One region of the Pantoea sp. LMR881 genome, then DNA from elsewhere that is predicted to be linked to it. Evidence: predicted binding sites of a transcription regulator. Region 1 holds the regulator's gene; each other region holds the start of a gene.
The links. The regulator PurR, encoded in region 1, represses purine synthesis genes. The targets are predictions, from matches to a motif close to CANGCAAACGTTTGCNTG.

Region 2: the regulator PurR is predicted to act here: its motif matches at 1,688-1,705, upstream of purH (bifunctional phosphoribosylaminoimidazolecarboxamide formyltransferase/IMP cyclohydrolase).
Region 3: the regulator PurR is predicted to act here: its motif matches at 1,806-1,823, upstream of purM (phosphoribosylformylglycinamidine cyclo-ligase).
Region 4: the regulator PurR is predicted to act here: its motif matches at 1,562-1,579, upstream of O3W44_RS12295 (NCS2 family permease).

What each region holds. Positions count from the first base shown of each region.
Region 1 covers NZ_JAPVOK010000002.1:660,721-663,849, forward strand. Annotated here, with positions in the region: partial or broken gene O3W44_RS04885 (C40 family peptidase) at 1-415, shown strand, start outside; gene cydH (cytochrome bd-I oxidase subunit CydH) at 456-545, opposite strand; gene purR (HTH-type transcriptional repressor PurR) at 827-1,852, shown strand; partial or broken gene punR (DNA-binding transcriptional activator PunR) at 1,849-2,753, opposite strand; gene punC (purine nucleoside transporter PunC) at 2,861-3,129, shown strand, end outside.
Region 2 covers NZ_JAPVOK010000002.1:2,046,373-2,049,501, forward strand. Annotated here, with positions in the region: rRNA gene O3W44_RS11420 (16S ribosomal RNA) at 1-1,221, opposite strand, end outside; gene purH (bifunctional phosphoribosylaminoimidazolecarboxamide formyltransferase/IMP cyclohydrolase) at 1,845-3,129, shown strand, end outside.
Region 3 covers NZ_JAPVOK010000002.1:3,278,223-3,281,351, forward strand. Annotated here, with positions in the region: partial or broken gene pstB (phosphate ABC transporter ATP-binding protein PstB) at 1-28, shown strand, start outside; gene purN (phosphoribosylglycinamide formyltransferase) at 68-706, opposite strand; gene purM (phosphoribosylformylglycinamidine cyclo-ligase) at 703-1,743, opposite strand; gene upp (uracil phosphoribosyltransferase) at 1,973-2,599, shown strand; gene uraA (uracil permease) at 2,874-3,129, shown strand, end outside.
Region 4 covers NZ_JAPVOK010000002.1:2,236,517-2,239,645, forward strand. Annotated here, with positions in the region: gene O3W44_RS12285 (GlxA family transcriptional regulator) at 1-800, opposite strand, end outside; gene yieH (6-phosphogluconate phosphatase) at 838-1,497, opposite strand; gene O3W44_RS12295 (NCS2 family permease) at 1,648-2,961, shown strand; gene O3W44_RS12300 (4'-phosphopantetheinyl transferase family protein) at 2,988-3,129, opposite strand, start outside.

The sequences.
Region 1 (3,129 bases):
GGCAGCGTTATCAAAAAGCGCGTGAAACCGCGATGGCAAAGCTGATGGGGCAATTGGGTAAACCTTATCAGTGGGGCGGTACCTCGCCTCATACCGGTTTTGATTGCAGTGGATTAGTCTGGTACGCCTACAAAGATTTGCTGAAATTTAAAATCCCACGCACCGCCAATGAAATGTATCATTTGCGTGATGCAGCGCCGGTTAAACGCGAATCCCTGGAAAAAGGCGATTTGGTTTTTTCCGTATTAATGGCCGCGGCACCGCCGATCATGTGGGTGTTTACCTCGGAAATGGCAAATTTATTCAATCGCCACGGACCGGCAAAGATATTCAGATCAGCGCCCTTGGCGAGGATTACTGGCAACGACATTATATCGGTGCGCGGCGTATGATGACGCCAAAAACGATTCGTTAACGTCAGATCAAAAAAGCCGGGAACTGTCCCGGCTTTTTTATTAATGCAGAATCGCGGTAAAGCTAAACACCACAATCATCAGCAGCGCCGCGCCCGTGGTCGCCAGCGCCAGTTTCAGATCGGTACTCATCTCGTTCTCCTTAGTCACACAGTTTGTAGGGATAAGGCATTTTCCCATACGACCCGGTAAAAATCTCGTTTTATCCGCTCAGCCTTGTTAGAATCCAGCCTTTGTTGCGCAACGCGCGCAACGTCGGTTCCGTTCGCAGTCTTCTTTTGGCGTAATTAACCCGCCCAGACGCCTTTTTACCGGCAAAATTACTGCATATTTGCGGGCAAAACCCTTAGCAGACGCAAACGTTTAACATTATGCTTATCAGCGAGTTGCGATAAGTCCGGGAGTCCTTTTTCATGGCAACAATTAAAGATGTGGCGAAACGTGCTGGCGTTTCTACAACGACCGTCTCTCACGTCATCAATAAAACGCGTTTTGTGGCGGAAGAAACGCGCAATGCAGTCTGGCAAGCCATTCAGGAACTGCATTATTCACCCAGCGCGGTTGCCCGCAGTCTGAAGGTGAATCACACCAAAACGCTGGGATTACTGGCGACCTCCAGCGAAGCGCCTTATTTTGCTGAAATTATTGAAGCGGTGGAAAACCATTGTTTCGACAAGGGTTACACGCTGATTTTAGGTAACGCGCACAACGATCTACAAAAACAGCGTGCTTATCTCTCGATGATGGCGCAAAAGCGCGTCGACGGGCTGTTGGTGATGTGCTCAGAGTATCCTGATGATCTGCTAAAAATGCTGGAAGAGAACCGCAACATCCCTATGGTGGTGATGGACTGGGGCGAATCTCGCGCCGATTTTACCGATACCGTTCTGGATAACGCCTTTCAGGGTGGCTATCTTGCCGGCCGCTATCTGATAGAGCGCGGACATCGCGATATCGGTGCAATTCCTGGCCAGCTGGAACGTAACACCGGAGGCGGCCGCCATGCCGGTTTTTTGAAAGCGTTAGAAGAAGCAGGTATTCAGCCCCGCGCAGAGTGGATTGTACAGGGTGATTTTGAGCCAGACTCAGGTTATCAGGCAATGCAGCAAATTCTGTCGCAAAAACAGCGGCCTACTGCGGTATTTTGCGGCGGCGACATTATGGCGATGGGCGCGATCTGTGCGGCTGATGAGATGGGTTTGCGCGTACCACAGGATATTTCCGTCATTGGCTATGATAATGTGCGCAACGCACGCTATTTCACGCCGGCTCTCACCACGGTGCATCAGCCGAAAGCTCAGCTTGGCGAAAAGGCGCTGGAGATGCTGCTGGATCGTATTACCAGCAAGCGTGAAGAGTCACAAACTATTGAGGTCCATCCAACCTTAATTGAACGTCGCTCAGTGGGTTATGGCCCTTTCCGCGACTATCGCCGCTAAACTTCGCTTAACCACTCTTGATTAAGCGTTTGCGCATCACCCAGGTAATTGAGCAACCAGCCCAGCGCCGGTGATGCGCGATCTTCAGCCCAGCTGACGCAGCAAGGGCTTTCCGGAAAAGCGACTGGCAGCGTCAACTCCACTAACTCGCCTGCATCAAGCAGCGGATGTGCCAGATGGCCCGGCATCATTGCCACACACAATCCTCCCAGCACACAATCCAGCCCGGTTTGCCAGTCCGGCACCACCAGCCGACGCTGATTATCTAACGTCCAGGTCATGCGGCGTGGCAAAGCCCGTGAGGTATCTTCCAGCACCAGTGAAGGCCAGCGCCGTAGCGTGTCATCATCGAGCTGGCTTTCCTGTGTCAATGGATGGTTATGCCTCACCACGCAACGCCAGTTCAGCGCCCCCATATCCTGAAAGGCAAAACGCCCTCCCACCGGAATGGCCTGCGTTGCACCGATCGCCACATCGACACGCCCGTCAGCCAGCGCATCCCAGACACCATTAAAAACTTCATAGCTAATGTGTAATTCCATGTCCGGGAAGTGGCGATAAAAATCTTTACCAGCTGTCGCGTGCGTTCAGGTTTGACAATGCAGTCAACTGCAATGCTCAACTGACCGCGCCAGCCATTGGCCAGCTGCTGGCATTGCCGTCGGGTAGCCAGCATTTTTTTGATGACGCTCCGCCCTTCACGTACAAAATGCTCACCCGCCGGGGTTAAAACTACTTCACGATGCTGGCGTTCAAATAAGGGCACCGCCAGCCAGGTTTCAAGCTGACGCACGGTATAACTAATAGCAGAAGGCACACGATGCAGCTCCTGCGCAGCGGCGCTAAAACTTCCGCCTCTGGCCACGGCATCAACCACTTCTAACGCATATTCTGACCACATAATCTGCCTGCAAAAAATTTAACAGCAATCGGCAAATATTAGCGTTTCACAGCACGAAGTGCACCTTTTACACTCTGCCGCGTTCATTGCTTAAAAATGAGAACCTAATGTTAACCAATAAAACATTCATGCCTTATCTTGCCCTGCTCAGTATGTTGGGCTTTTTAGCCACAGACATGTACTTGCCTGCCTTTGGTGCGATGCAGCAAACCTTTAATACGACACCCGGCATCATCAGCGCCAGTATGAGTCTGTTCCTCGCGGGGTTTGCCTGTGCGCAACTTTTCTGGGGACCGCTGTCCGATCGTATCGGTCGTAAACCTGTACTGCTGGCGGGCCTGGGATTATTTGCTCTCGGTTGCGCCGGGATGTTATG
Region 2 (3,129 bases), 1.4 Mb from region 1:
CCTACTCGTAAGGGCCATGATGACTTGACGTCATCCCCACCTTCCTCCGGTTTATCACCGGCAGTCTCCTTTGAGTTCCCGACCGAATCGCTGGCAACAAAGGATAAGGGTTGCGCTCGTTGCGGGACTTAACCCAACATTTCACAACACGAGCTGACGACAGCCATGCAGCACCTGTCTCACGGTTCCCGAAGGCACTCAGGCATCTCTGCCCGATCCCGTGGATGTCAAGAGTAGGTAAGGTTCTTCGCGTTGCATCGAATTAAACCACATGCTCCACCGCTTGTGCGGGCCCCCGTCAATTCATTTGAGTTTTAACCTTGCGGCCGTACTCCCCAGGCGGTCGACTTAACGCGTTAGCTCCGGAAGCCACGCCTCAAGGGCACAACCTCCAAGTCGACATCGTTTACGGCGTGGACTACCAGGGTATCTAATCCTGTTTGCTCCCCACGCTTTCGCACCTGAGCGTCAGTCTTCGTCCAGGGGGCCGCCTTCGCCACCGGTATTCCTCCAGATCTCTACGCATTTCACCGCTACACCTGGAATTCTACCCCCCTCTACGAGACTCAAGCCTGCCAGTTTCAAATGCAGTTCCCAGGTTAAGCCCGGGGATTTCACATCTGACTTAACAGACCGCCTGCGTGCGCTTTACGCCCAGTAATTCCGATTAACGCTTGCACCCTCCGTATTACCGCGGCTGCTGGCACGGAGTTAGCCGGTGCTTCTTCTGCGGGTAACGTCAATGACGAGGCGGTATTAAACCTCATCGCCTTCCTCCCCGCTGAAAGTACTTTACAACCCGAAGGCCTTCTTCATACACGCGGCATGGCTGCATCAGGCTTGCGCCCATTGTGCAATATTCCCCACTGCTGCCTCCCGTAGGAGTCTGGACCGTGTCTCAGTTCCAGTGTGGCTGGTCATCCTCTCAGACCAGCTAGGGATCGTCGCCTAGGTGGGCCGTTACCCCGCCTACTAGCTAATCCCATCTGGGTTCATCCGATGGTGTGAGGCCCGAAGGTCCCCCACTTTGGTCTTGCGACGTTATGCGGTATTAGCCACCGTTTCCAGTGGTTATCCCCCTCCATCGGGCAGATCCCCAGACATTACTCACCCGTCCGCCACTCGTCACCCAAGAGCAAGCTCTCTGTGCTACCGTCCGACTTGCATGTGTTAGGCCTGCCGCCAGCGTTCAATCTGAGCCATGATCAAACTCTTCAATTTAAAGTTTGATTTGCTTCAACCCGTGAAGCGATGCTCTGTGAATTAAACTTCGTAATGAATTACGTGTTCACCCAGCAGAGACTTGATATTTTTTACGTCCGGAGACGCTGATATCAATCCTGCGAGTGCCCACACAGATTGTCTGATAAATTGTTAAAGAGCAGTGCGACCAGCGGGTTAACCGTCTGTCGCGAGGTGGCGTATATTACGCTAACCTCCTTCAGAGTCAACTTCTTTTTTCGAAGTTTTTCTCCGGCGGCTCAGTCTCCTGAACCTCCCGACCCGTCATTCCGTAAGCCGGTGTGCCGTGTCGATGGAGGCGCATTATAGGGAGTTGTTCGGCGCGTGCAACCACTAAATTCAATAAAAACAACCGTTCGCTGCATTCCACAGCAAAATGCGGCTTTATACGCAGTTACACACAAACTTATCCACATTATTCAGCATCACGAATTTAGACGAGCATCACGCAAACGTTTTCGCTACAATGCCCCGCGACGTAACGGACGCCCCTTTTCGGGGCGTTACCTGAAGTTTTCTTTCTTTCTTTATAAAAGAAGAGATCGCAAAGCTTGATGTAACGCTCTTATTTACGCGAAACAAAGCCAAGGGATAAAACCACCATGCAACATCGTCGTCCTGTACGCCGCGCTCTGCTTAGTGTTTCTGACAAAGCCGGTATCCTTGAATTTGCTCAGGCGCTCTCCAACCGCGGTGTCGAGTTACTCTCCACTGGCGGCACTGCTCGCCTGCTGGCAGATGCTGGCCTTCCTGTGACTGAAGTCTCTGACTACACCGGTTTCCCGGAAATGATGGATGGACGCGTCAAAACGCTGCACCCCAAAGTGCATGGCGGTATTCTGGGTCGTCGTGGTCAGGATGATGCCATCATGGCGCAGCATGCAATCAGCCCTATCGACATGGTGGTCGTCAATCTGTATCCCTTCGCACAAACCGTTGCGCGCGAAGGCTGCTCACTGGAAGATGCCGTCGAGAATATCGATATCGGCGGACCGACAATGGTGCGCTCAGCCGCTAAGAACCATAAAGATGTGGCGATTGTGGTGAAGAGCAGTGACTACGATGCCATTGTGGCTGAGCTGGATGCCAACGAAAACTCATTGACCCTGGAAACGCGTTTCGATTTGGCTATTAAAGCTTTCGAACATACAGCCGCTTACGACAGCATGATTGCCAACTATTTCGGTAGCCTGGTGCCGGCTTATCACGGTCAGAGCAAAGAACCGGCTGGCCGCTTCCCACGTACGCTGAATCTTAACTTCATTAAGAAGCAGGATATGCGTTACGGCGAGAATAGCCATCAGGATGCTGCTTTCTATATAGAAGAGAATGTCCAGGAAGCCTCTGTCGCTACTGCACAGCAGGTTCAGGGCAAGGCGCTCTCTTACAACAACATCGCTGATACTGATGCGGCACTGGAGTGCGTAAAAGAGTTCAGCGAACCTGCGTGTGTTATCGTCAAACACGCTAATCCATGCGGCGTGGCAGTCGGCGATTCTGTTCTTGCTGCCTATGAGCGCGCTTATCAAACCGATCCGACTTCTGCCTTTGGCGGCATTATTGCGTTTAACCGCGAGCTGGATGAAGCGACCGCGCAGGCAATTATCAGCCGTCAGTTTGTTGAAGTGATTATTGCCCCTTCCGCTACTGAGGCAGCATTAAAAATCACGGCCAGCAAACAGAACGTTCGCGTGCTGGTTTGCGGCCAGTGGCAGGATCGTGTGAAAGGCCTGGACTTCAAACGCGTAAATGGCGGTTTACTGGTTCAGGATCGCGATCTGGGGATGGTTGAAGCCAGCCAGTTACGTGTGGTCAGCAAGCGCCAGCCAACTGAGCAGGAATTGCGTGACGCCCTGTTCTGCTGGAAGGTAGCTAAATTCGTTAAGT
Region 3 (3,129 bases), 2.6 Mb from region 1:
AGATTACATCACCGGACGCTACGGCTGATGCTGTAAAAAGGAGAAGCCAGGGCTTCTCCTTTATCGATCAATCGTGTGCGTAACCTTGTGGCGGTAACGGTTTACCGTCCAGCCAGGCTTTACCTTCGCGCATCGTCAGTCTTCCTTCGACAAACCAGTTAATCACCAGCGGATAAATGGCGTGTTCCTGGTGCTGAACACGTTCCGTGATGATCTCCTCGCTGTCCTCAGCAAACACGGGCACTTTGGCCTGTAAAATAACAGGGCCGCCATCCAGCTCGTCGGTCACAAAGTGTACGGAAGTGCCGTGCTCGACATCGCCGTTTTCCAGCGCCTGACGATGGGTATGCAGGCCGGGGTATTTCGGCAGCAGGGAAGGGTGAATATTCAGCAGGCGATCGTGATAGTGCGCAACAAAGGCACTGCTCAAAATGCGCATATAACCCGCCAGCACCACGACATCAGGCGCGTAAGCGTCGATGCCGGCAATAAGTTGCTGATCAAAGGCTTCACGATCGGCAAAGGCGCTGGCCGCTAGCGAATGACCAGGGATGCCAGCTTCCTGAGCACGCACCAGGCCATAAGCAGAAGCTTTGTTGCTGAACACGGCAGCGACGCTGCCGTGAATACGCCCGCTTGCGCAGGCGTCGAGGATGGACTGAAGGTTAGTTCCGTTACCGGAAATCAGTACAACCAGTTTTTTCATGCGTTGATAACCACACGCTCTTCAGCCTCAGAGGCGTTGATCACACCGATTTTCCACGCCTGCTCACCTGCGGCGCTCATCAGTTCAACCGCTTTGTCAGCATCAGCCGGACTCAGCGCGATCACCATGCCCACACCGCAGTTAAAGGTGCGATACATTTCGTGACGGCTGACGTTACCCGCTTGCTGCAACCAGGTAAATACTGACGGCCACTGCCAGCTTTTCTCGTCAATCACCGCTTGCGTATTATCAGGCAGGACGCGTGGAATGTTTTCCCAGAAGCCACCACCGGTCAGGTGGGCGATAGCATGCACATCAATCTGCTCAATCAGGCTCAGAATGTTTTTCACGTAGATGCGCGTCGGTTCCAGCAGGTGATCGGCCAGCGGTTTACCATCCAGCTGCTCAACCAGCGGATCGGTGTTGCTCACTTCCAGGATCTTGCGCACCAGCGAATAACCGTTAGAGTGCGGGCCGCTTGAACCCAGCGCGATCAGCACATCACCATCCTGTACTTTGCTGCCGTCAATAATGTCTGACTTCTCAACCACACCAACACAGAAACCCGCGACATCGTAATCTTCGCCGTGGTACATGCCTGGCATTTCAGCGGTTTCGCCGCCGACCAGCGCACAACCCGATTGCAGACAGCCTTCGGCAATGCCGGTGATCACGGCTGATGCGGTTTCTACGTCCAGCTTGCCGGTGGCGTAGTAATCCAGGAAGAACAACGGCTCAGCGCCTTGCACCACCAGATCGTTTACACACATCGCAACCAGATCAACGCCGATAGCATCATGGCGCTTCAGGTCCATCGCCAGACGCAGCTTGGTGCCTACGCCATCGGTCCCGGAGACCAGCACCGGTTCACGGTATTTTTGCGGCAGCGCACAAAGCGCACCGAAACCGCCCAGTCCACCCATGACTTCCGGGCGACGAGTCTTTTTCACTACGCCTTTAATACGGTCAACCAGAGCGTTACCAGCATCAATATCAACGCCGGCGTCTTTGTAGCTGAGAGAGGTCTTGTCGGTCACTGCGAGGTCCCCACGCGAGTTGCGGTTGGTGGTTAAAATAAAGCGCGGCAATTCTAACAGCGCAGGCAAACGTTTGCGAGTCTCAGATTGCGCACTGTGCAATTTTCATCAATCCTTATTTTATGACGGCAAAAGTTTTCACTTTGCACAACGACATATGGCGCGCAGGCAAAAAGGCGGTATAATCCCGCGATTTTTTTTTAGCTCAACTCATTCCGGGAGAACAACAATGAAGATCGTGGAAGTTAAACACCCGCTGGTCAAACATAAACTGGGCCTGATGCGTGAGCATGATATCAGCACGAAGCGTTTCCGCGAGCTGGCATCTGAGGTCGGCAGTCTGCTGACCTACGAAGCCACCGCTGACCTGGAAACCGAAAGCGTAACGATTGAGGGCTGGAACGGCCCGGTGCAAGTCGATCAAATCAAAGGTAAAAAAATCACGGTTGTACCGATCCTGCGTGCGGGCCTTGGCATGATGGAAGGTGTGCTGGAGCATGTACCAAGCGCACGCATCAGCGTAGTTGGCATCTACCGTGACGAAGAGACGCTGGAGCCAGTGCCTTATTTCCAGAAACTGGTTTCTAATATTGAAGAGCGTCTGGCACTGGTTGTTGATCCGATGCTGGCTACCGGTGGCTCAATGATCGCCACCATCGACCTGCTGAAGAAAGCCGGTTGCAGCAGCATTAAGGTGCTGGTGCTGGTGGCTGCGCCGGAAGGGATCGCGGCACTGGAAAAAGCGCACCCGGATGTTGAGCTGTACACCGCCTCGGTCGATCAGGGACTGAACGAGAAAGGTTACATTATTCCGGGCCTTGGCGATGCCGGGGATAAGATTTTCGGCACAAAATAATGATCGTTCCGGGCGACGTTGCTTGTCACTTTGTTTTCGGGCAGGGCTCGAAATCTTCTCGTACCTCCGTACGCGACGTTTCTTTGCGCTGGCAGCACATTATCTTCATCTATTGCGCCCGGCCTGTTCATGCAGAAAAAATTTTAATAACGCCGACCACAGAGTCGGCTTTTTTTAGCCAAAAACACAACAATCAATCTCTCTGAGTCATTCGGGTGAACGAAAGCGGCCAACGTCCGCCAGCCTGAAGAACAGCGGGGAAAGGGGATAAATGATGACTCGTCGTGCCATCGGCGTTAACGAAAGACCGCCGTTACTGAAAACCATTCCACTCAGCCTGCAACATCTGTTCGCCATGTTTGGTGCGACGGTGCTGGTGCCGATTCTTTTTCACATCAACCCGGCTACGGTGTTGCTGTTTAATGGCATCGGCACGCTTCTCTATCTGTTTATCTGTAAAGGTAAAATCCCGGCCTATTTAGGCTCCAGCTTTGCCTTTATTTCACCGGTGCTGTTGCTGTTGCCGCTCG
Region 4 (3,129 bases), 1.6 Mb from region 1:
AGTTGTTCATGATATTCCCGCACGCTAATGCCTAAATGCTGACGAAACAGTCGGGCCAGATGGCGGCTGCTGACATGGGCACGTGCGGCGAGTTCAGCCAGTGTCCAGGCATGTTCCGGATGGGCGATCATCGCATCCTGGGCGCGATGAATGGCAGGGTGAAGATGATTGCGATAGCGCAGCCACGGCGACAGTTGCGGATCATCGCCAGAACGGCGAAACCACACCACCATCTCGCGAGCGACTGCCAACGCACGTTGCGCGCCGCAAAGCCGGTTGATCAAATGCAAAGCGAGATCGATGCCTGCGGTAATACCGGCACTGGTCCAGATGTTGCCATCTTCAACAAACACGCGGTTATCTTTTACCCTCGCCTGCGGGGCAGCAGCTTTCATGCGATCTGATACATCGTGATGGGTAGTGCACTGAACACCGTTGAGCAATCCTGCCTGCGCTGCCAGCAGCGCGCCGGAGCAGACGCAGATCAGCATGAGATTTTGCGCCTGAATCACCGCCTGTTGCGTTTGCAGCCATTTGCGCGCCTGCTCCGCCTGCGGCGTGTCGTAGCAAATACGCGAATCATAAACGCCCGGCACCACCAGCAAACTTTCTGGCGGCAGCGTATCCGGTAAGGGTTCAATGTTGCCGATCGTCATGCCGGTGGAACAGACTACGCTCGGCTGTGGACCAATATAGCGCAGCGTAAAATGATCGCCCGCCAGCGCCAGTGATTCGGCGGGGCCGGTAAGATCCAACGCCATTACACCAGGCAAAGTTAAGAACCAGACGGTTTGCGGCATAGTTTTCCCTGCGTTGCGCAACGGGTGCGGCTCTCTTTTACACCAGATCCCAGCCGCGGGCGCGCCAGAGCGCGGGCAATTGCGCCATATCGTCGAAGCGGGTGACGAGCGGATGATCAAGTTCGGGATTATGCGCATCGGCACAGTAATAAAACACGGGAATGCCAGCCGCAATACCGGCCCGGGCGCCCGCTTCTGAATCATCCACCAGAATACAGTTTTCAATGGGCACCTGCATTTGCCCGGCGGCGTGATGCATCAGCTCTGGATCCGGCTTCCAGTGCTGGATGTCATAGCCGCTGTAGAGGTGATGTTCAAAATGCTTCAGCATGCCGGTTAAACCCAGCGAATGCTGCATCTTCTTCACCGTTCCGTTTGACACCACGCACATCGCGACTTTTATCTGTTCAACCAGTGCCTTTGCTCCAGGGACAGGCTTCAACTCTGCATCAAACAGCCGTGCCACTTCTGCACGATAAGCTGTTTCCACTTCATCCATCGGCAACGCCATATCGTGCGCCTCGCCCACCTCACGGATAATGTCGTACAGTTTGACACCTTTATATTTTTCAAACATTTCCTGCAGCGACAGGGCAATGTCGTAGCGGGCAAAGGTATTTACATAGGCTTGCGTACAGAGTAATTCGCTGTCTACCAGCGTGCCGTCGCAATCAAAAAACACACATTCTACCGACATTGGGCTTTATCCTTTGATTTGTGAGTACCTTCTCACTCTACCGTAATGGGCGCAGATTGCGAGACTGGCAATCGGTTGCGAAAAATCATTGTATTGCGTGGGTAAAGTCGCCAGGATACGCGCCGAAAGTTTTTCTTCTGGATGGATGAAATGAACAAACAAGGCCTTTTGCAGCGCGTATTCAAGCTGCAGGAACACGGCACGACGGTGCGCACCGAGGTGATCGCCGGCATTACCACTTTTCTGACCATGGTCTATATCGTCTTCGTCAATCCGCAGATTTTAGGCGTGGCGGGCATGGATACGCAGGCAGTGTTTGTGACGACCTGTTTGATTGCCGCACTCGGCAGTATTTTGATGGGATTAATTGCGAACCTGCCTGTGGCGCTGGCACCCGCAATGGGTCTGAACGCCTTTTTCGCTTTTGTGGTGGTCGGCGCGATGGGCTATTCATGGCAAATCGGTATGGGCGCGATTTTCTGGGGCGCCCTGGGCTTGCTGATCCTGACGCTGCTGCGTGTGCGTTACTGGATGATTGCCAATATTCCGCTCAGCCTGCGTGTGGGTATTACTGCTGGCATCGGCTTATTTATCGCCATGATGGGCCTGAAGAACGCCGGTATTATTGTCCCCAATCCCGATACGCTGGTCACAGTGGGTAATTTGACCTCACACAGCGTACTGCTCGGTGCGCTCGGCTTTTTTATCATTGCTATTTTGGCATCGCGTAATATTCATGCTGCCGTGCTGATTTCCATGGTGGTAACAACGGCGATTGGCTGGATGCTGGGCGACGTTAAGTTTGTCGGCCTGTTCTCTGCGCCGCCCTCCATCAGTACTGTTGTCGGGCAGGTTGATATCAGGGGCGCCTTTAATATTGGGATGGCGGGCATCATTTTCTCCTTTATGTTGGTGAACCTGTTTGACTCCTCCGGCACGCTGATTGGCGTCACGGATAAAGCCGGGCTGACCGATGAGAAAGGCACTTTCCCGCGCATGAAACAGGCACTCTATGTTGATAGCGTGAGCTCGGTAAGCGGCGCTCTGATCGGCACCTCATCGGTAACGGCTTATATTGAAAGCACCTCAGGGGTGGCGATTGGCGGGCGTACCGGACTAATGGCTGTGGTGACCGGCATCCTGTTTTTACTGGTGATGTTCCTGTCACCTTTGGCGTCAATGGTGCCTGGCTATGCGGCTGCGGGGGCGTTGATTTATGTCGGTGTATTGATGACTGCCAGCCTGTCGCGCGTGCGTTGGGATGATCTGACAGAAGCGGTGCCAGCCTTTGTCACCGCAGCGATGATGCCGTTCAGCTTCTCTATTACCGAAGGCATTGCGCTGGGTTTCATTGCTTACTGCGTAATGAAACTGGGCACGGGCCGCTGGCGTGAAATCAGCCCGTGTGTGGTTATTGTGGCGCTGCTGTTTGTACTGAAAATTGTCTTTGTCGACGCACATTAACGTAAAAGGCCGCAATTGCGGCCTTTTTATATCTCAGTCTGCGCGCTTCGTTCGTTGGGTAAACTGGTCAGGCGCAACGCGCGTGGGCCGATGTTCGGTTTACTCATTTCCACTTCGCGCAGTGGCCGCCACTGAAGCGTGTTATCCATCTCCCACAAGTGCAGACGC